DNA from 4 places in the Cronobacter malonaticus LMG 23826 genome. Region 1 is predicted to be linked to each of the others. Evidence: predicted binding sites of a transcription regulator. Region 1 holds the regulator's gene; each other region holds the start of a gene.

What was found. Region 1 encodes PurR, which represses purine synthesis genes. Its sites were predicted from a motif close to CANGCAAACGTTTGCNTG; they were not measured.
Region 2: cvpA (colicin V production protein) is a predicted target of PurR. The motif match lies at 3,485-3,502, and genes of this name have one in related genera.
Region 3: purT (formate-dependent phosphoribosylglycinamide formyltransferase) is a predicted target of PurR. The motif match lies at 3,702-3,719, and genes of this name have one in related genera.
Region 4: AFK66_RS14425 (nucleoside-specific channel-forming protein Tsx) is a predicted target of PurR. The motif match lies at 1,957-1,974, and genes of this name have one in related genera.

What each region holds. Positions count from the first base shown of each region.
Region 1 is NZ_CP013940.1:2,215,371-2,220,898, reverse strand. It holds gene cfa (cyclopropane fatty acyl phospholipid synthase) at 1-962, opposite strand, end outside; gene punC (purine nucleoside transporter PunC) at 1,250-2,425, opposite strand; gene punR (DNA-binding transcriptional activator PunR) at 2,537-3,448, shown strand; gene purR (HTH-type transcriptional repressor PurR) at 3,466-4,491, opposite strand; gene cydH (cytochrome bd-I oxidase subunit CydH) at 4,783-4,872, shown strand; gene AFK66_RS10500 (MFS transporter) at 5,137-5,528, shown strand, end outside.
Region 2 is NZ_CP013940.1:1,159,602-1,165,129, forward strand. It holds gene AFK66_RS05440 (DedA family protein) at 1-206, shown strand, start outside; gene accD (acetyl-CoA carboxylase, carboxyltransferase subunit beta) at 357-1,277, shown strand; gene folC (bifunctional tetrahydrofolate synthase/dihydrofolate synthase) at 1,348-2,616, shown strand; gene dedD (cell division protein DedD) at 2,606-3,328, shown strand; gene cvpA (colicin V production protein) at 3,560-4,045, shown strand; gene purF (amidophosphoribosyltransferase) at 4,085-5,528, shown strand, end outside.
Region 3 is NZ_CP013940.1:1,604,257-1,609,784, forward strand. It holds gene edd (phosphogluconate dehydratase) at 1-1,734, shown strand, start outside; gene AFK66_RS07565 (bifunctional 4-hydroxy-2-oxoglutarate aldolase/2-dehydro-3-deoxy-phosphogluconate aldolase) at 1,793-2,431, shown strand; gene purT (formate-dependent phosphoribosylglycinamide formyltransferase) at 2,484-3,662, opposite strand; gene AFK66_RS07575 (YebG family protein) at 3,795-4,145, shown strand; gene yebF (protein YebF) at 4,427-4,774, shown strand; gene AFK66_RS07585 (tellurite resistance TerB family protein) at 4,889-5,528, shown strand, end outside.
Region 4 is NZ_CP013940.1:3,061,198-3,066,725, forward strand. It holds gene ribD (bifunctional diaminohydroxyphosphoribosylaminopyrimidine deaminase/5-amino-6-(5-phosphoribosylamino)uracil reductase RibD) at 1-614, opposite strand, end outside; gene nrdR (transcriptional regulator NrdR) at 618-1,067, opposite strand; gene AFK66_RS14420 (SadB/YajI family lipoprotein) at 1,222-1,782, shown strand; gene AFK66_RS14425 (nucleoside-specific channel-forming protein Tsx) at 2,123-3,001, shown strand; gene secF (protein translocase subunit SecF) at 3,198-4,169, opposite strand; gene secD (protein translocase subunit SecD) at 4,180-5,528, opposite strand, start outside.

The DNA.
Region 1 (5,528 bases):
AACGTTTTATCGTAGTCCGCCCCAAAGTTATGCCAGTCTTCCATCACGAAATGCGGTTCGCTGGCGGCGGCTATCTGGCGCGCCGACGGCAGGCAGCCGTTCGGGAAAATGTACTTGTCGATCCACGGATCGACATTGTTATCGGTTTTACGCGAGCCGATGGTATGCAGCAGGAAAAGCCCGTCAGGCTTGAGATTGCGGTCAGCAACATCAAAATAGGTGGCGTAGTTTTTCGGCCCGACATGTTCAAACATGCCCACCGAGACGATGCGATCAAACTGCGAATCGAGATCGCGGTAATCCTGCAACAGAATAGTGACATCCAGCCCCTGGCAGCGCTCCTGCGCCATTTTCTGCTGCTCGGCAGAAATGGTCACGCCGGTGACCGACACGCCATAATGCTGCGCGGCAAACGACGCCAGTCCGCCCCATCCGCAACCAATATCAAGCAGCGTCATGCCAGGCTTAAGCTGAAGCTTTTCGCAGATAAGTTTTAACTTCGCCTGCTGGGCGTCCTCAAGGTTATCCGCCTCTTTCCAGTAGCCGCAGGAGTACTGCATGTACGGGTCGAGCATGCGGCTGAACAGATCGTTGCCGAGATCGTAATGCTCTTTGCCGACAATCCAGGCGCGTTTTTTGGTTTGCAGATTAAACAGGCGAGCGCCCAGAATGCGCAGCGTATCTTTGAGGTGGTGGGGCAACTGGTCTTCCAGGCCCGCGCGCAGCACTTTGGTGAAAAAGAGATCGAGCCGCTCGCACTCCCACCAGCCGTCCATATAGCTTTCGCCAAGACCGAGAGAACCTTCCTGTAACACCCGTTTAAAAAAGTCAGGATTCTTCACCTGAATGTCGGAAGGGGCAGCGCCGTTAACAGCGATCCCGGCCCGGCTGAGTAGTTCACTTGCGATGCGATACCAGTGGTTGTCCGGTATGCTGACTTCTTCTATACACGATGAACTCATAGCTTCTCCATCACTGATGTGATCAGAACCTTCAAACAGCGTAGTCGCAATTTTCGGTATGTGAGAAATATCACGGAAAGGTCCGCGAGCCTGATATCGACGTAGAACAGAGGAAGGGAGATGACCCTTGCCAGAAATGTCATTCCAGATAAAAACGGGAGCCAGCGGCTCCCGTTACTACATAATATTTATGCTAATTATTGTAGAGCCGCGAATCAGTATAGGCCTCGCTTTACGATGATTCAACTGTTGACCGTTAGCAAGCTAATCACAAAAATTTCATATTATCACGCGGCTGATGACTGCGTGACTTGCTGAGGCCCGCGTAGCCAAAAGCCAAGACCCGCCAGCAGTACGGTCGCCAGCATAACGCTGGTGGTCGACAGCAGCGGGGTCGCGACCAGCCACGACACCACCAGGCTTGCCACAAAACAAAGCCCCAGCTGGAGCGTGTTTTGCAGCGCGGCGGCGCGTCCGGTGGCCTGCGGGAACGGCAGCAGCGCGGCGGCGACCACGATAGGGTAAATCGCCCCGTTCGCCATCGCCATCAGACAGAAGGGAATAAGCAGCGTGGTGAGCGTAACAGCATCACTCAAACCCACAAGCCAGGTGGCGAGCACGCTCAGCGCGAAGCCTGCCAGCAGCCACGGCAGCAGGGCTTCGCCATTCCATTTTTGCAGCGCGCTGCGACAGCCATAGCCGCCAATGAGGAACGCGATGGTTTGCGGGACATAGCTTAAGCCGATCACCGCCGGGCTATAGCCCATCTCATGCAGGATAAACGGCGAACCGGTGAGCCAGGCGAAAAAGCTCGCGGAGCAGGCGGCGTAAATCAGCACATTGCCGCTGTAGACGCGCGAGCGCAGCAGCATCATAAAGCTCAGCGGCTCGCCGCTTTTGTTACCCTGCGGCGCGCCGGAAGGCAGACGCAGCGCCGGAATAATCAGCAGTACCGTGATGGCAAACAGCACAACGAAAATCGCCTGCCAGGAAAAGTGATTCAGGATCCAACTGCCGAGCAGCGGTGCCAGCGCAGGCGAAAGCCCCACCAGCGGCATGATGGTCGCGAAGATACGACGCGCCTGCTGCGCCGGGTAGCGGTCAGTTACCAGCGCCTGCCAGCTTACCGCAGCGGAACAAACGCCCACGGCCTGAATAAAGCGCAGGGCCAGCAGCGCGCCCGCGCTCTCTACCCAGACGGTGCCAAGGCAGCCAAGTGCGAAAATTCCCAGCCCCGCCAGCAAAACCGGACGACGGCCAAAACGGTCAGAGAGCGGGCCCCAGACGAGTTGCGCCAGGGCGAATCCGGCCAGGAACAGGCTCAGCGAGGCGCTGATAGCCGAAGGCACTGTGTGCAGATCCGCCTCGATAGCGGCGAATGCGGGCAGGTACATGTCGGTCGCCAGAAAACCGAGCACGCTCAGCCCGGCCAGCCAGCAAAGAAATCCTTTATCAGGTCGCATCACATTAACTCACTTCTTATTACGCGAAAGAGCCAGGAGTGTACGGAGTGCAATCCCGCTTGTGAAACGCTAATATTTGCCGGTTCCATTCAAAAAATTTGCAGGCAAAAAATGTGGTCTGAATATTCCCTCGAAGTGGTGGACGCCGTGGCGCGCACCGGCAGTTTCACCGCGGCAGCGGCAGAACTGCACCGCGTGCCTTCTGCCGTCAGCTATACGGTGCGCCAGCTTGAGGAGTGGCTTGCGGTGTCGCTCTTCGAGCGCCGCCATCGTGATGTGGTTCTGACACCCGCCGGGGCCTGGTTTTTGCGCGAGGGGCGTTCTGTCATCAAAAAAATGATGATCACCAGACAGCAGTGCCAGCAGATTGCCAACGGCTGGCGCGGGCAGCTCTCCATCGCGGTGGACAATATCGTGCGCCCGGAACGCGTCCGGCGGCTGGTGCTCGATTTCTACCGGCACTTCTCTGATGTGGAGTTGCAGGTGTCGCAGGAGGTGTTTAACGGCGTCTGGGACGCGCTGGCGGACGGGCGCGTGGAACTTGCCATCGGGGCCACACAGGCGATTCCGGTTGGCGGGCGCTTCGCGTTTCGCGATATGGGCATGCTGAGCTGGCGCTGCGTGGTGGCGCACCATCATCCGCTGGCGCAGCACGCGGGCGCGCTCAGCGACGACAGGCTACGCGATTACCCCTCACTGGTGCTGGAAGATACGTCGCGATCGCTGCCCAAGCGTATCACCTGGCTGCTGGATAACCAGCGGCGCGTGGTGGTGCCGGACTGGTACTGCGCCGCCGATGCGCTGAGCGAAGGGTTGTGTATCGGCATGGTGCCGACGCACTTTGCGAAGCCGTGGCTCGACAGCGGAGAGTGGCGCGCGCTAACGCTCGAAAACCCGTTTCCGGATGCCGCCTGCTGCCTGACGTGGCGGCAAAGCGACGCCTCGCCCGCGCTGCGCTGGCTGCTCGATTATCTGGGGGACAGTGAAACGCTGAACAAGGAGTGGCTGCGGGAGCCGCAGTAATACGGCTCCCGGAAGGATTAACGGCGATAGTCGCGGAACGGGCCATCCGCCACCGAGCGGCGTTCGATCAGGCGCGGGTGCACTTCAATGGTCTGCGACTCTTCGCGTTTGTTCACGATGCGGTCGAGCAGCATATTGAACGCGGTCTGGCCGAGCGTCTCTTTGGGCTGATGGATAGTCGTCAGCGCCGGGCTAAAGAAACGCGCGTTGCGTACGTTGTCGTAGCCGATGATGGAAATATCCTGCGGCACGCGCAGGCCCATCTCATCGGCGGCGCAGATAGCGCCCATCGCCATAATATCGCCGCCGCAGAAGATAGCGGTGGGACGCTGCGGCTGCGAGAGGATCTGCTGCATCGCGCGGTAACCAGATTCCGGCTCGAAATCGCCCTGCACGATCCAGTTTTCCGGTACTTTGATAGCCGCTTCTTCCAGCGCTTTCATAAAGCCGGAGAAGCGCCCGACGCCGGTGTTGCGCTCAAGCTGCCCCGGGATCACACCGATATCGCGATGGCCGCGTTCGATAAGATAACGCCCGGCGAGATAACCACCCTGGAACGCGTTATCAATAACCGAGTCGGTGAAATCGGCTTTCGCTTCGCCCCAGTCCATCACCACCATCGGGATATGACGATACTCTTCAAGCGTGGCGAGCAGTGGCTGCGGGTATTCCGAACACATCACCAGCAGGCCGTCGACGCGCTTTTGCGCCATCATCGACAGATACGCGCGCTGCTTTTCCAGATTGTTATGCGCGTTGCCCAAAATTAGCGTATAGCCTTTGGCGAAGCAGCTGTTCTCAACCGCTTCGATGATTTCGGCGAAATAGGGCGCTTCGCTACTGGTCGCCAGCAGCCCGATAGATTTGGTGTGGTTCACCTTCAGGCTGCGCGCCACGGCGCTTGGCGAATAGTGTAATTCTTTAATAGCCGCCCAAACCGCGTTGCGCGTCTCTTCCGCCACAAAACGGGTTTTGTTAATTACATGTGAGACTGTTGTTGTGGAAACGTTGGCTCGCTTCGCGACGTCTTTAATTGTTGCCATTAATAATCACTCCAGACCCCTGGCTGAGCCGTGTAAAATCACGGGTTAATCGTTTGCCTGTATACACCCCTGACTGCCGCGAGGAGAGTGCGGCATGCCGGGAAACGCGACATTTATCGTGAGGAGGGGTCGATGGCCGGTACCGAATAAAGTAGCGACGAATTTTGGCTTATCTTTATCGAAAGGGGAAGAGGGAAAACGCATATCTGGTTAAATGTCGCAGGATTTTTCGGATTGTTTATGCAAAAATGCCCACTACCTGATTTTTATGGGGTCTTTAAGGAGAATACCATGAGTACCGATCTGAAATTTTCGCTGGTCACCACCATTGTTGTGCTGGGTCTTATTGTGGCGGGCGCTTTTACCGCCATCCTGCATTAAGCGTCAGGCGGGAGCGCGTATCGGTTCTCCCGCTTTCTTATACTTCTCTTGCGCTTAAGCGCTGCCCGCTCGCCGTTTCCTTTCTTTTTCTCGTTATTCCCTTATCATTCGCTAATAACAACTTTTGCGTGTTCTTTAACACCCACGCAATAATATTTTGCTGTTTTTGTCACTTATCTTTTCTGACTGAAACTGCCATCCTTTTCTGCATCCTGCTGTAACGTCGGGTATTCCGGCGCTGTTGTACAATTTCTGGAGCGATGAATGAAAGTCAATTTCCCGTTACTGGCACTGGCTATTGGTGCTTTTGGCATTGGCACGACCGAGTTTTCTCCGATGGGCTTATTGCCGGTAATAGCGAATGGCGTCAACGTCTCGATTCCGGCCGCCGGTATGCTGATAAGCGCCTACGCGGTCGGCGTGATGGTGGGCGCGCCGCTGATGACGCTTTTGCTGTCGCACCGAGCACGGCGTAGCGCGCTGATTTTTCTGATGGCGATTTTTACGCTCGGCAACGTGCTCTCGGCACTGGCGCCGGATTACATGACGCTGATGGCCTCGCGTATTCTCACCAGTCTTAACCACGGGGCGTTCTTCGGCCTCGGCTCGGTGGTGGCGGCAAGCGTCGTGCCGAAGCATAAACAGGCGAGCGCCGT
Region 2 (5,528 bases), 1.1 Mb from region 1:
CCTATCGTCATTTTGCCCTGTATAACGTGGTGGGCGCGCTGTTGTGGGTTCTGCTGTTTACCTATACGGGCTACTTCTTTGGCGCGATGCCGTTTATTCAGGACAATCTGAAGTTGCTGATCGTCGCTATTATCGTCCTCTCGGTATTGCCGGGCGTATATGAAGTGGTGCGTCACAAACGCGCCGCGGCGCGCCAGACAAAATAAGCCCTCTGGCGGTTCGACCACTTTTTTATCCAAAGTTGCGGGCCGTTATGGTTTAATGAGCACCATTTATGGTCTGTGGAAGGCAATAATGGCATTATGCGCCCCCACAGAAAAACTGGCATCGACCAGGTTCAGGCAGAAAGGTTATCAATGAGCTGGATTGAACGAATTCTCAATAAAAGCAATATTACTCCCACTCGCAGGGCAAACATCCCGGAAGGGGTGTGGACCAAGTGCGACAGCTGCGGCCAGGTACTCTACCGCGCCGAACTGGAGCGTAACCTTGAGGTTTGCCCGAAATGCGATCACCACATGCGCATGGCGGCGCGCGACCGTCTGCACAGCCTGTTAGACGAAGGGTCGCTGGTGGAACTGGGCAGTGAGCTTGAGCCGAAAGATGTGCTGAAGTTCCGTGATTCCAAAAAATACAAGGATCGTCTGGCTACCGCCCAGAAGGAAACCGGCGAGAAAGACGCGCTGGTGGTGATGAAAGGCACCCTGCACGGTATGCCGGTTGTTGCGGCGGCGTTCGAGTTCGCCTTTATGGGCGGCTCCATGGGTTCCGTCGTGGGCGCGCGTTTCGTACGTGCGGTTGAGCAGGCGCTGGAAGACAACTGCCCGCTTATCTGCTTCTCCGCCTCCGGCGGCGCGCGTATGCAGGAAGCGCTGATGTCGCTGATGCAGATGGCGAAAACCTCCGCGGCACTTGCAAAAATGCAGGAGCGTGGACTGCCGTATATCTCCGTGCTGACCGACCCGACCATGGGCGGCGTTTCCGCGAGCTTCGCGATGCTTGGCGATCTCAACATCGCCGAGCCGAAAGCGCTGATCGGCTTCGCCGGCCCGCGCGTTATCGAGCAGACCGTACGTGAAAAACTCCCGGCTGGCTTCCAGCGCAGTGAGTTCCTCATCGAAAAAGGCGCTATCGATATGATCGTGCGTCGCCCGGAGCTGCGCCTCAAACTTGCCAGCATTCTGGCGAAGCTGATGAACCTCCCGGCGCCAAGCCCGGACGCGCCGCGTGAAGCGGTGGTGGTGCCGCCGGTACCGGACCAGGATCACGAGGCCTGATAGTCATGAAGGGCAGGGCCATAAGGCGCTGCCCTTCTTGTTTATGAACCGTAACCAGGATACGGGCATCATGGAAAAGCAACACCTTCCCCAAGCCACGTCGCCTCTGGCCACGTGGCTTTCTTATCTGGAAAACCTGCACGGTAAGACCATCGACATGGGCCTTGAGCGCGTCTCGCGCGTGGCGGCATTGCTTGATGTAGTAAAACCCGCGCCGTTTGTCTTCACCGTCGCGGGCACTAACGGCAAAGGCACCACCTGCCGCACGCTCGAAGCGGTGCTGATGGCGGCAGGCTATCGCGTGGGCGTCTACAGTTCGCCGCACCTGGTGCGCTACACCGAGCGCGTGCGCGTGCAGGGCGAAGAGCTTGCGGAAAGCCAACACACCGCCGCGTTTGCGGAGATTGAAGCCGTGCGTGGTGAAACGTCCCTCACGTACTTTGAATACGGCACGCTGTCCGCATTGTGGCTCTTTAAGCAGGCGCAGCTGGATGTCGTTATTCTCGAAGTCGGGCTCGGCGGGCGACTGGACGCCACCAACCTGGTGGATTGCGATGTGGCGGTCATCACCAGTATCGCGCTCGATCACACCGACTGGCTGGGGCCGGATCGTGAAAGCATCGGGCGCGAGAAAGCCGGTATTTTCCGTGCGGGCAAACCGGCGGTGGTGGGCGAGCCCGATATGCCGCACACCATCGCGCAGGTGGCGCAGGAGAAGGGCGCGCGGCTGCTTTGTGTGAACGACGCCTGGCGCTATGAGGCGGAACGCGACGGCTGGCGCTTTAGTGACGGCGATGGCGAACTGACTCATCTTCCGCTGCCGCAGGTGCCGCAGCCTAACGCGGCGACGGCGCTCGCCGCGCTTCGCGTAAGCGGCCTTGCGATCAGCGAGCAGGCTTACCGCGACGGCATCGCGCGCGCCACGCTGCCGGGGCGTTTCCAGATTGTGAGCGAGGCCCCGCGCATCATTCTGGATGTGGCCCATAATCCGCACGCGGCGGGCTATCTGGCGCAGCGGCTCGCGCAGTCGCCATCCGCCGGGCGCGTGCTGGCGGTTATCGGTATGCTGCATGATAAAGATATCGCCGGAACGCTCGCCTGTCTGGAGAGGGTCGTGGATAGCTGGTATTGTGCCCCTCTGGACGGGCCGCGCGGCGCCCGCGCCGAAGAGCTTGCGGAACATCTGCAGGCCAGCGCTGTCTTTGATAGCGTGGCGCAGGCCTGGCACGCGGCGCTGGCCGATGCGCAGCCTGCTGATACGGTGCTGGTATGCGGGTCGTTTCATACCGTCGCAGCGGTAATGGAAGAGATGGACGCGGGGAGACGAGGTGGCGAGTAAGTTTCAGAACCGATTAGTCGGCACAATTGTGCTGGTGGCGCTGGGGGTTATCGTGCTGCCAGGGCTGCTGGACGGCCAGAAAAAACATTATCAGGATGAGTTCGCGGCGATCCCGCTGGTGCCGAAGCCTGGCGATCGCGACGAGCCGGATATGCTGCCGGCCGCGACGCAGGCGCTGCCGTCTCAGCCGCCGGAAGGCGCGGCGGAAGAGGTTCGGGCGGGTAACGCGGCGGCGACGTCGATAGACACCACGCGGCTGCCTGCCGATACCGGCGCGGATCTGGATGAAGTGCCGGTGACGCCTGCGAAGCCGAAAGCGACAGAGCCTGCGAAAACACGGACTGCCGATAAGCCCCAGAGCAAGCCGCAGCGCGATAAAACCGATGAGCAGCTGGCGATGGTGAGCGAGGCCGAAGCGCCCGCGCCTGTGAAAAACACGCCGCCGGAGAAACCGCAAACGCCGCCTGCGGGCAAAGCGTATGTCGTGCAGCTCGGCGCGCTGAAAAATGCCGATAAAGTCAACGAAATCGTCGGCAAACTACGCTCGGCGGGTTACCGGGCGTATACGTCGCCATCCACGCCGGTGCAGGGGAAAATCACCCGCATTCTGGTAGGGCCGGAGGCGTCGAAGGATAAGTTAAAATCGTCGCTGGGCGAGCTGAACAGCCTGTCGGGGCTGAACGGCGTGATAATGAATTACAGCGTGAATTAAGCGGTCTGGCGTCTTTTTAAAGGCGCACCGAGAAACCGCATCGCGCCACAGACGGCCCGCATACGGCGCTTTTTTGCTGCCTGCGGGCGTAACGGACGGATGGCGTTGAAGATTTTTTCAACGCCATTTTTTATTAACGCGTGGAAAGGAAATCCCTACGCAAACGTTTTCTTTTTCTGTTAGAATGCGCCCCGAACCGGATGTCAGGGCGTTTTATCGTGGGACACATTCATGGTCTGGATAGATTACGCCATCATTGCAGTAGTGGGTTTCTCGTGCCTGGTCAGCCTCATCCGCGGGTTCGTGAGAGAGGCGCTGTCGCTGGTCACCTGGGGCTGTGCTTTCTTTGTCGCCAGTCATTACTACACTTACCTGGCAGTCTGGTTCACCGGCTTTGAAGACGAACTGGTACGTAATGGGATAGCTATCGCGGTGCTGTTTATCGCGACGCTTATCGTCGGTGCGATAGTCAACTATGTGATTGGCGCGCTGGTGGAGAAAACCGGCCTGTCGGGTACAGACAGGGTGTTGGGGATCTGTTTCGGCGCCTTGCGGGGCGTGCTGATTGTCGCCGCCATTCTGTTCTTTCTTGATACCTTCACGGGCCTGTCCAAAAGCGAGGACTGGCAAAAGTCGCAGCTCATCCCGCAGTTCAGTTTCATCATCAGATGGTTCTTTGACTATCTGCAAAGCTCGTCAAGTTTCCTGCCCCGGTAATCGTGCCGGGGGCGGTCTTTGAATTGAGGAAAAGACAACATGTGCGGTATTGTCGGGATCGCCGGTGTTATGCCGGTCAACCAGTCGATTTATGACGCGTTAACGGTGCTTCAGCACCGCGGGCAGGATGCCGCAGGCATCATCACCATCGATGCGAATAATTGCTTCCGTCTGCGTAAAGCGAACGGCCTGGTGAATGATGTATTCGAAGCCCGCCACATGCAGCGTCTGCAGGGCAATATGGGTATCGGTCATGTGCGCTACCCGACGGCAGGCAGCTCCAGCGCCTCCGAAGCCCAGCCGTTCTATGTGAACTCGCCCTACGGTATTACGCTTGCCCACAACGGCAACCTGACGAACGCCCATGAACTGCGCAAAATGCTCTTTGAAGAGAAGCGCCGTCATATCAACACCACCTCAGATTCTGAAATCCTGCTCAATATTTTCGCCAGCGAGCTGGATAACTTCCGTCACTACCCGCTGGAAGCGGACAACATTTTCGCGGCCATCGCGGCGATGAACCGCCTGATCCGCGGCGCTTACGCGTGCGTAGCGATGATCATCGGCCACGGCATGGTGGCGTTCCGCGACCCTAACGGTATTCGCCCGCTGGTGCTTGGCAAACGCGACGCCGGTAACGGCCGCGCCGAGTACATGGTGGCGTCCGAGAGCGTGGCGCTCGATACGCTGGGCTTTGAGTTCCTGCGCGACGTAGCGCCTGGCGAAGCGGTGTACATCAGCGAGAAAGGCCAGCTCTTTACGCGCCAGTGCGCCGACAATCCGGTCAGCAACCCGTGCCTGTTTGAGTATGTTTACTTCGCGCGCCCGGACTCCTTTATCGACAAGATTTCCGTCTACAGCGCTCGCGTGGAAATGGGCAAAAAGCTCGGCGAGAAAATCGCCCGCGAATGGGAAGATCTGGATATCGACGTGGTGATCCCGATTCCGGAAACCTCCTGCGATATCGCCCTTGAAATCGCACGCATTCTTAACAAACCCTATCGTCAGGGCTTTGTGAAAAACCGCTACGTCGGACGTACCTTTATCATGCCGGGGCAACACCTGCGCCGTAAGTCGGTGCGCCGCAAACTGAACGCTAACCGCGCCGAGTTCCGCGATAAAAACGTGCTGCTGGTGGATGACTCCATCGTGCGCGGCACCACCTCTGAGCAGATTATCGAGATGGCCCGCGAGGCGGGCGCGAAGAAGGTCTATCTGGCCTCTGCCGCGCCGGAAATTCGCTTCCCGAACGTCTACGGTATCGACATGCCGAGCGCCAACGAGCTCATCGCTCACGGTCGCGAAGTGGACGAAATCCGCCAGATAATCGGCGCAGACGGCCTGATTTTCCAGGATCTCGACGATCTTATCGAAGCCGTGCGTGCCGAGAACCCGGATATTCAGCAGTTCGAATGCTCGGTCTTTAATGGCGTTTACGTCACCAAAGATGTCGATCACCAGTACCTGGAATACCTCGAATCCC
Region 3 (5,528 bases), 610 kb from region 1:
ATCGAAGAGGCGAAAAGCCAGACCGTTCATCGCGCCAGCCTCGCCTGCGGTAACCTGGCGCACGGCTTCGCCGCCTGCCAGCCGGATGACAAAGCGGCGCTGAAAAGCATGCTGCGTAACAATATCGGCATCATTACCTCCTATAACGACATGCTCTCCGCGCATCAGCCTTACGAAACCTACCCACAGCAGATCCGCGAGGCGCTGCACAGCGTCGGCGCGGTGGCGCAGGTCGCAGGCGGCGTGCCCGCCATGTGCGACGGCGTGACGCAGGGGCAGGACGGTATGGAGCTGTCGCTGCTGAGCCGCGAAGTGATCGCCATGTCGGCGGCGGTGGGGCTGTCGCACAACATGTTCGACGGCGCGCTCTATCTGGGCGTGTGCGATAAAATCGTGCCGGGGCTGGTGATGGCGGCGCTCTCTTTCGGGCATCTGCCCGCCGTGTTTATCCCGTCGGGGCCGATGTCGAGCGGCCTGCCGAACAAAGAGAAAGTGCGCATTCGCCAGCTTTACGCCGAAGGCAAAGTGGATCGCGCGGCGCTGCTGGAATCCGAAGCCGCATCCTATCATGAGCCCGGCACCTGCACGTTCTACGGCACCGCTAACACCAATCAGATGGTCATTGAATTTATGGGGATGCAGCTGCCAGGCTCCTCCTTTGTTCACCCGGACGCGCCGCTGCGCCACGCGCTGACCGCCGCGGCCGCGCGCCAGGTGACGCGCCTCACCGGCAACGGTAACGACTGGATGCCGCTTGGCAAACTGGTGGATGAAAAAGTGGTGGTCAACGGCATCGTGGCGCTGCTTGCCACCGGCGGTTCCACTAACCACACCATGCATCTGGTGGCGATGGCGCGCGCGGCGGGCATCATCATTAACTGGGACGACTTCTCCGAGATCTCAGACGTCGTGCCGCTGCTGGCGCGTCTCTATCCGAACGGTCCGGCGGATATCAACCATTTCCAGGCCGCAGGCGGCGTACCGGTGCTGATGCGGGAGCTACTGAAAGGTGGTCTGCTGCATGAAGATGTCAACACCGTGGCGGGCTTTGGCCTTACGCGCTACACCCAGGAGCCGTGGCTTGATAACGGCGAACTCGCCTGGCGCGACGGGGCGCAGGCTTCGCTGGATGACGCTATCATCGCCACTATCGATAAACCGTTCTCAAAGCATGGCGGCACCAAAGTGCTGAGCGGCAATCTGGGCCGCGCGGTGATGAAAACTTCTGCGGTGCCGGTGGAAAACCAGGTGGTGGAAGCGCCCGCCGTGGTCTTCGAAAGCCAGCACGATGTGCTGCCTGCCTTTGAAGCCGGTCTGCTGGATCGCGACTGTGTGATAGTCGTGCGCCATCAGGGGCCAAAAGCGAACGGTATGCCAGAATTACATAAACTTATGCCGCCGCTTGGTGTATTATTGGACCGCTGTTTCAAAATTGCATTGGTCACGGACGGTCGCCTTTCCGGCGCGTCGGGGAAAGTGCCTTCGGCCATCCACGTGACGCCCGAAGCATACGACGGCGGGCTGCTCGCGAAAGTGCGCGACGGCGATATCATCCGCGTTAACGGCCAGACCGGCGAACTGACGCTGCTGGTGGATGACGCCGAGCTGGCGCGGCGCGAGCCGTACCACCCGGATCTCAGCGCGCAGCGCGTGGGAACGGGGCGCGAGCTGTTCGGCGCGCTGCGTGAAAAACTGTCCGGGGCGGAGCAGGGCGCGACCTGCATCGAATTTTAACTGTCAGGTGCGCAGGCGCGTACCACACCTTTTTAAAAATGGCGGGAGAGATCCACAGATGAAAAACTGGAAAACGAGTGCCGAACAGATCCTGAAAAGCGGTCCGGTTGTGCCGGTGATTGTGATTAACAAGCTGGAGCACGCGGTTCCGATGGCGAAAGCGCTGCTGGCAGGCGGCGTGCGCGTGCTGGAAGTGACCCTGCGCACCCCGTGCGCGCTGGACGCTATCCGCGCTATCGCCAAAGAAGTGCCGGACGCCATCATCGGTGCGGGCACCGTGCTGAACGCGCAGCAGCTTAAAGACGTCACCGAGGCTGGCGCGCAGTTCGCCATCAGCCCGGGCCTCACCGAGCCGCTGCTCAAGGCCGCGACCGAAGGCACTATCCCGCTGATCCCGGGCATCAGCACCGTTTCTGAACTGATGCTGGGTATGGATTACGGCCTGAAAGAGTTCAAATTCTTCCCGGCGGAAGCCAACGGCGGCACCAAAGCGTTGCAGGCTATCGCAGGCCCGTTCTCTCAGGTGCGTTTCTGCCCGACCGGCGGCATCTCTCCTGCCAACTACCGTGACTACCTGGCGCTGAAAAGCGTGCTGTGCATCGGCGGCTCCTGGCTGGTGCCGGCAGATGCGATGGAAGCGGGCGACTGGGATCGCATTACCGAACTTGCCCGCGAAGCGGTGGAAGGCGCGCAGTAACTTTCGCGCGAGATAAAACGTAGCGCGCCGCCTTCACGGGCGGCGCGTTTTTTTAGCCCTTAACGTTTACGGCCGCGGCGGACGCTTTCGCGCGCGCGATGGCGTCATCGACCGTTTCGCCGGTGGCGAGCGCCACGCCGAGGCGGCGCGAACCGTCGATTTCCGGCTTGCCGAACAGCCGCAGTTGCAGCCCAGCGCCCAGCGCCCCGGAAAGTTCGCCAAATTTTACGTCATCGCTTTTCAGCGATGGCAGGATCACCGCCGAGGCGGCCGGCCCGTACTGACGAATACCGCCGACCGGCAGGCCGAGAAACGCGCGTACGTGCAGCGCGAACTCTGAGAGATCCTGAGAGATAAGCGTCACCATCCCGGTATCGTGCGGGCGCGGCGACACTTCACTGAATATCACCTCGTCGCCGCAGACAAACAGCTCTACGCCGAACAGACCGTAACCGCCGAGCGCCTCTACGACCTTCTGCGCAATCTCCTGCGCGCGGGCGAGCGCCACATCACTCATCTGCTGCGGCTGCCAGGATTCGCGGTAATCGCCATCTTCCTGGCGATGACCGATGGGCGCGCAGAAATGCACGCCGTCCACGGCGCTGATGGTCAGTAAGGTAATCTCAAAATCGAACTGCACCACGCCTTCAACGATGACTTTGCCCGCGCCGGCGCGTCCGCCCTGCTGCGCGTACTGCCAGGCATCGTCCAGCATCTCTTCGCTGCGAATAAAGCTCTGGCCCTTGCCGGAGGAACTCATGACCGGTTTGACGATGCATGGCAAGCCGATTTCCGCCACCGCCTCGCGAAATTCCGCCTCGTTTTCGGCGAAGCGATAGGCGGAGGTCGGCAGTCCAAGCTCTTCAGCGGCGAGGCGGCGAATGCCTTCACGGTTCATGGTAAGACGCGCGGCGCGGGCGGTGGGCACCACGCGCTGACCCTGTTGTTCAAGCTCTACCAGCGCGTCGGTCGCGATGGCTTCAATCTCCGGTACGATGAAATCCGGCATCTCCTGCGCCACCAGTTTTTTCAGCGCCGCGCCGTCGAGCATAGTGATAACGTGGCTGCGGTGCGCCACCTGCATGGCGGGCGCATCGGCGTAGCGATCGACGGCGATCACCTCAATGCCCAGGCGCTGGCATTCGATCGCCACTTCTTTTCCGAGTTCTCCTGAGCCAAGCAGCATCACGCGGGTTGCTGACGGGCGTAGTGCGGTTCCTAACATAGCCATAGCGGTATTCCTGCTGTGTGAAATTCTGGCGGCAGTATATACGAAAACGTTTGCCTTGCGCATTGCGCGCGGGTTGCATTTCGGTTCTTACAGGTTTATACTGTATATAAATACAGTAACGGGAGTTGCAACATGGCGGTAGAAATCAAATACGTCGTAATCCGTGAGGGTGTGGAAAAAATGTCATTTGCCAGTAAGAAGGAAGCCGACGCCTGGGACAAAATGCTGGATTTAGCCGAAGCCCTGGAAGGCTGGCTGGGCCAGGCGCCTGTCGGTTTCGCGGAAGGTCAGGTCGAGCAGCTGGCGCTGTGGATGGCGGAGCAGAAAGACAACCTCAGCACTATCGTGCGTACCGGTCGTCTGCCGCAGGAAACCAGCGAGCACACCGGGAGTGCGGCAGAGTCTTCCACTGAAGAATCAGCTGAAAGCGAAGAGGGCGCTGTCGCGCTGCACAGCGCGCGTAAACGCACCAAAGCCGCCTGATAGCCTTCTCCCTGTGCCGCTGGCGGGTTTACCTCTCCAGCGGCGCGGTTTTCAGTTACGGCGCGCTTGTGCGCCTGATGGGATGCTCTGTATTCACTAAACGCAGAACCGGGCGTTGCGTGCGTACAGCGGGCTGTTATCGCTGACTGCTGCCCATGACTTAACGCTTTTCACCCCGCCTCTGACCCTCCTTCGCCTAATCCCTTCCTTTTGTATGGTTCGCTTGCGCTTCGCTGTTTTTGTACCAGGCTTTTTTCATCACCCGTCTTCGGAGAAGTACGATGAAAAAAACAGCAGGAGCCCTGATTTCTTTTCTGTTACTCACCGCGGCAAGCGCCGCGCACGCTGACGATCCGCGTAAGGTGCATTTCCCAAAATGCGAAGGGATGACGGCGGAGGGGATCGCCGCGAGCGTGAAGCGCGACTATCTGCAAAACCGCATTGTGAAGTGGGCCGACGACCAGAAAACGTTAGGGCAGGCCGATCCGGTTGCCTGGATCAACAGCAAAGAGATCGTCGGCAAAGACGATAAATGGACAGTGCCGCTGACCGTGCGCGGTAAAAACACGGACATTCACTATAAAGTGATGGTTGACTGTGCGGCAGGCGAAGCGCATTACCAGCGCTGATCCTCTGCGGCCCTGTTTGGGGCCGCGTCTTTTCCCTTCCTTGCGGTTCCCCGACACATCTTGACGTCCGCTCGCTTACGCTTGGGTTATCACTCATCAGCGCAGAGGACAATAATGAGCAACTGGTTAACACAGCTTCAGTCGATGCTGGGACAAAGCGGCGGTGCGTCGTCCGGTAAGTCCGGCATTCAGGACGCGTTGCGCTCCAAAGGGTTAAGCAGCCTGATTACGCCAGGCGCGCTCGGCGGTCTCGCTGGCTTACTGGTGGCCAGCAAATCGTCGCGCAAGCTGCTGGCGAAATATGGCGGCGGCGCATTGCTGGTGGGCGGCGGGGCCGTGGCGGGTACGGTACTGTGGAACAAGTACAAAGATAAAATCCGCGCGGCGCACCAGGACGAGCCGCAGTACGGCCAGCAGCAGACGCCGCTTGATCGCCGCGCCGAGCGTCTCGTGCTGGCGCTGGTCTTCGCCGCCAAAAGCGACGGGCATATTGATGACAGCGAGCGCGCGGCCATTGAGCGCCAGCTGCGCGAAGCGGGCATTGAAGAGCAGGGGCGGATACTGGTGGAGCAGGCGATCACTCAGCCGCTCGACCCGATGCGTCTTGCCGCCGACGTGAAAAACGAAGAGGAAGCGCTGGAGCTTTACTTCCTGAGCTGTGCCGCGATTGATATCGATCACTTTATGGAGCGCAGCTATCTGCAGGCGCTTGGCGACGCCCTGAAAATCCCGCAGGAGGTGCGTGACGAGATTG
Region 4 (5,528 bases), 850 kb from region 1:
GTCATTGACGGATCGTCGGCCAGCACCGTGGCGCTGGTAGTGAGGATAGCATGGCTTTCGGCGCGCAGACGCTGCACGTCGCGACGCGCCTGCGGCGAGGTTATCCACTGGCTTTCGCCGCTCGCCATCGCCGTGCGGCCGTCAAGCGACGCGCCGAGCTTGAGCTGAATAAACGGAAAACCGGTGCGCATACGCTTGAGAAAGCCTTTATTAAGCGCTTCGGCCTCGCTCATCATCAGGCCATGACTGACCTCAATGCCCGCCTGCTGAAGACGGTACAGGCCCCGGCCCGCCACCTGCGGGTTCGGGTCCTGCATTGCCGCGACAACGCGCGCGACGCCCGCGTTAATCAGCGCATCGCAGCACGGCGGCGTGCGTCCGTGGTGGCTACAGGGTTCAAGCGTGACATACGCGGTAGCACCGCGCGCCTTGTCGCCCGCCATGCGCAGCGCATGCACTTCGGCATGCGGCTCGCCGGCGCGCAGATGAAAGCCTTCGCCGACGATTACGCCATCTTTAACAATCACGCAGCCCACGCGCGGATTCGGATGCGTGGTAAAACGTCCCTGGCCCGCGAGCTTAAGCGCGCGCGCCATGTAAAATTCGTCAGACATCGGTTAATCCTGTAAGCGGGCGATCTCTTCGCCGAATTCGCGGATATCTTCAAAGCTGCGGTAGACCGAGGCAAAACGGATATAGGCGACTTTATCGAGCTTTTTAAGCTGCTCCATCACCAGATTGCCGATAAGTTTGCTCGGCACCTCGCGCTCGCCGGTCGCGCGCAGATGGGATTTGATATGGTTGATGGCCATCTCCACGTCATCGGAGCTGACCGGGCGTTTTTCCAGCGCTTTTTGCATGCCGCTGCGCAGTTTGTCTTCATTAAAAGGCTCGCGCACGTCGTTGCTTTTCACCACGCGCGGCATGACCAGTTCCGCGACTTCAAAGGTCGTGAAACGTTCATTACACACCAGGCACTGGCGGCGGCGGCGCACCGAGGAGCCCTCTCCCACCAGGCGGGAATCGATCACTTTAGTGTCAACGGCGAAACAGAACGGGCAATGCATAGCGCTTCCTGACTGAAAAAGTTAACTGAACAACAGTTTACCCTGAACTGGCGGGACTACAAAGACGCAACCTTTTTGAGACAAAGGCGCTATGCCGGATGCCCCGTTACGCTCTACCATAAAAAGACCGCCACTCTTTCAGGAAAAGCGAACAATGACAACACGTTATCTGAAATGGTCTATCGTCGCCAGCGCACTGGCCTTAAGCGCCTGCGCCCCGCAGAGCGAAGTACGCCAGATGCACCAGAATGTCAGCACGCTCAATCAGGAGATGACGAAGCTCAAGCAGGAGACTGTCAAAATCACGCAGCAGAACGCGCTGAATGTGAAATCGAAAAGCGGCGTCTACCTGCTGCCGTGCTCTAACACGCCCGCTCGCTTAAGCAGCCAGCTCGGTATGCTGAAAATGTCGCTGCGCAACGTCACGGCGGGCGCGAACGGCACACAGGCGACGCTGTTTATCCAGAGCGAATCCAGTGAGGCGCTGCCCGCCTTTACCGGCACCGTCGAATGGGGCCAGTTACAGGGCACCACCGAAAATTACCGGGAAGTGAACGTGCAGAACCAGCCGTTCAGCGCACCTGCCAGCACGCTGGCGCCGAGTGATGTTTCCATTCCCCTGACGCTGACCGGCATCACGCCAGAACAGCTGGGCTTTATCCGCGTGCATGATATCCAGCCGCTTATCGCCGGTGACGCCGTCGTCGCGCCCTGAGTGCCTCAGCATCTGTGGCGCGGAGTTTGTTACATTCGCGCCGCTCGCTTTTCTTGCTTTTCTCGCGCCGTAAATTCCTCATCTATTCCCTGCCGCTTCGCAAAAATGGTGTAACAGGAGTTGGCTTAGTTCCCTTATGCCGCTAGAATCCGCGTTCCGATGTACGCAAACGCGAACGCAATCGATTACGTACATGACAAGAATGTGAAACGCCACATATTTTTGTGAGGCTGGATACTTATAATAGGCAGCACAATTTATGCGGCGGCGGTTTAACCGCGTTGCGCGAAAGCATTACTCCACCCAGAAATGGGGATTTCCTGAAAACAGTGGCTCTATTATGAAAAAAATTGTTTTAGCTGCCGGTGCAGCCCTGGCGCTCTCCACCTCTTTTACTGCCGGCGCGGCAGAAACCAGCAATAGTGAGTTTGTTTCCGACTGGTGGCACCAGAGCGTAAACGTGGTGGGCAGCTACCACACACGCTTCGGACCGACCATCCGCAACGATACCTATCTGGAATATGAAGCGTTCGCCAAAAAAGACTGGTTTGATTTCTACGGCTACGCGGACGCCCCGGTCTTCTTCGGTGGTAACTCCGATGCTAAAGGGATCTGGAACCACGGTTCCCCGCTGTTTGTGGAAATCGAACCGCGTTTCTCTATCGATAAGCTGACCGGCACCAGCCTGGCGTTCGGCCCGTTCAAAGAGTGGTATTTCGCGAATAACTATATCTACGATATGGGCCGCAACGCTTCTGGCCGTCAGAGCACCTGGTATATGGGTCTTGGTACCGATATCGACACCGGCCTGCCGATGAGCCTCTCCCTGAACGTTTATGCCAAATACCAGTGGCAGAACTACGGTGCAGAAAACCAGAACGAGTGGGACGGCTACCGCTTTAAAGTGAAATACTTCGTGCCGATCACCCAGCTGTGGGGCGGCAACCTGAGCTATATCGGTTTTACCAACTTTGACTGGGGTTCAGACCTCGGTGATAAAGGCGGTTATGCGCTCAATGGCGTGAAAGCCCGCACTAACGATTCCATCGCCTCCAGCCATATTCTGGCGCTGAATTACGATCACTGGCACTACTCCGTGGTCGCGCGTTACTGGCACAACGGCGGTCAGTGGAACGATGATGCGCAATTAGCCTTCACTAACTACAACACCCGCACTACGGGCTGGGGTGGTTACCTGGTGGTAGGTTACAACTTCTAAGCCTTACCCCGCTGAACCTGTGAAAAAGCCAGCGTCTGCTGGCTTTTTTTATGGGCGTTGATTATCACGCCCTGCTGTTAGCCGCCACAGATATACGTTCATCGCCTTTTCTTTTTTCTCACCTATTCATATCAAGGCGAAAAAAAACCGCAGGCCTGACCCTGCGGTTTTATTAACGTAAAACGCTGCTGCGCGATTACGGCAGAAGAGACGGTTGATCCGCGCCCTCTTTTTCCACCTTCTGCTGCAACAGGTGTTCACGCTTCATGCCAAGCTTCAGCGCCAGAGCGGAAGCGACATAAATGGACGACGCCGTACCGATAGAGACACCGATAAGCATGGTCAGCGAGAAGCCCTGCAGCATCGCGCCGCCGAACAGATAAAGCATCAGGATCACGACAAGCGTTGTACCGGATGTGATTAACGTCCTTTGCAGCGTCTGGGTCAGCGACACGTTAAAGATTTCGTAAGGCGTTCCGCGACGGATCTTGCGGAAGTTCTCACGAATACGGTCAGAAACCACGATGCTGTCGTTGAGCGAGTAACCAATAACCGACATCAGCGAGGCGATGATGGTCAGGTCAATCTCAATCTGGAACAGCGACAGCACGCCCATGGTGATAATGACGTCGTGCGCCAGCGCGATAACCACACCGGCCGCCAGACGCCACTCAAAGCGGAACCCGACGTAAACCAGAATGGAGAGCAGCGCGACCAGCAACGCCATCGCGCCCGCCTGGGCGAGGTCAGCGCCTACGCTCGGGCCGACAAACTCGATACGTTTTACCGCCGCGTTCTGGCCGGTGGCCTGGTTAATGACGTTCACCACTTTGGTGCCAAGTGCCTGACCGCCGGTTTCACCCTGGGCAGGCGGCATACGGACCATGATGTCGCGGCTGCTGCCGAAGTTCTGCAGCAGCGGCTCTTCAAAGCCCGCTTTTACCAGCGACTCGCGCATTACATCCAGATCCGCCGGTTTTTCCAGGCCAATCTCGATAACCGTACCGCCGGTAAAATCGAGACCCCAGTTAAACCCGCGTACGCCCATCACCACGATAGAGGCGACAAGCAGCAGGCCGGAAATGGCGAAGGCCCAGTAGTCCCAGCGCATAAAGTCATAGACTTTGCGGCCGTGGTTCAATTGTTCAACAGTATATTCCTGTGCCACAACGCACTCCTCAGATAGACAGCTTGTTGATGCGTTTGCCGCCGTACAACAGGTTCACAATGGCACGGGTACCGACAATAGCGGTGAACATGGAGGTCGCCACGCCGATACCGGTCGTGATAGCAAACCCTTTAATCGCGCCGGTTCCCACTGCGTACAGGATGATGACCTTAATCAGCGTCGTGACGTTGGCGTCGAAAATCGAGCTGAACGCCCCGCGATAACCTTCGTCAATCGCCTGCTGCACCGAACGGCCGTTGCTGAGCTCTTCTTTGATACGCTCGTTTATCAGCACGTTCGCATCCACCGCGACCGCAAGGGTTAACACGATCCCCGCGATACCCGGCATGGTGAGCGTCGCGCCCGGCAGCAGCGACATAATGCCGACGATCAGCACCAGGTTCGCCAGCAGCGCCGTAGTGGCGATAAGACCGAACTTCTTATAAAACAGGATCATAAACAGAATGGAGACCGCGAGGCCCGCCAGACACGCTTCCAGACCCTGAGTGATGTTCTGCATACCCAGCGTCGGGCCGATGGTGCGCTCTTCCACAATCTGAATCGGCGCAATCAGCGCGCCCGCACGCAGCAGCAGCGAAAGCTGACGCGCTTCGTTCGGGTTATCGATGCCGGTAATCACAAAGTTCTGACCAAGACGCGCCTGAATCGTCGCGACGTTAATCACTTCTTCCTGTTTTACCAGGATGCTGCGGCCGTTGGCGTCTTTCTTACCGCTGTCCTTATATTCCACAAAGAGCGTCGCCATCGGTTTATGGATGTTGTCTTTGGTGAAATTGGACATGATATTGCCGCCCGAGCTATCGAGCGAAATATTTACCTGCGGCATGTTGTACTGGTCAACGCCGGAGGTGGAATCGGTAATATGGTCACCGGTCAGGATAACGCGTTTGTACAGCACAACCGGCTGGCCTTCACGAGTCATCTTCACTTCAGAATCGCCTGGAACACGGCCTGTTGCGGCGGCTGAACGGTCAACAGAACTGTTAACCAGACGGAATTCCAGCGTCGCGGTCGCGCCGAGGATTTCTTTCGCGCGAGCGGTATCCTGAATACCCGGCAGCTCGACCACGATGCGGTCAGCGCCCTGACGCTGCACCAGCGGCTCGGCAACGCCCAGCTGGTTCACGCGGTTACGCAGGATATTGATGTTCTGCTGAACGGCATATTCACGCGCTTCGCGCAGACGCTCATCAGACATCACCGCGCGCAGGCTGTTATCGCCCTGGCTTGAGATAACCATGTCGCGGTGGCGGCTCGTCAGATAAGAGACCGCGGCGTCACGAATATCGCTGTCACGGAACTGAATCGTCACGCCGTAGTTATCGGCTTTACGCACGT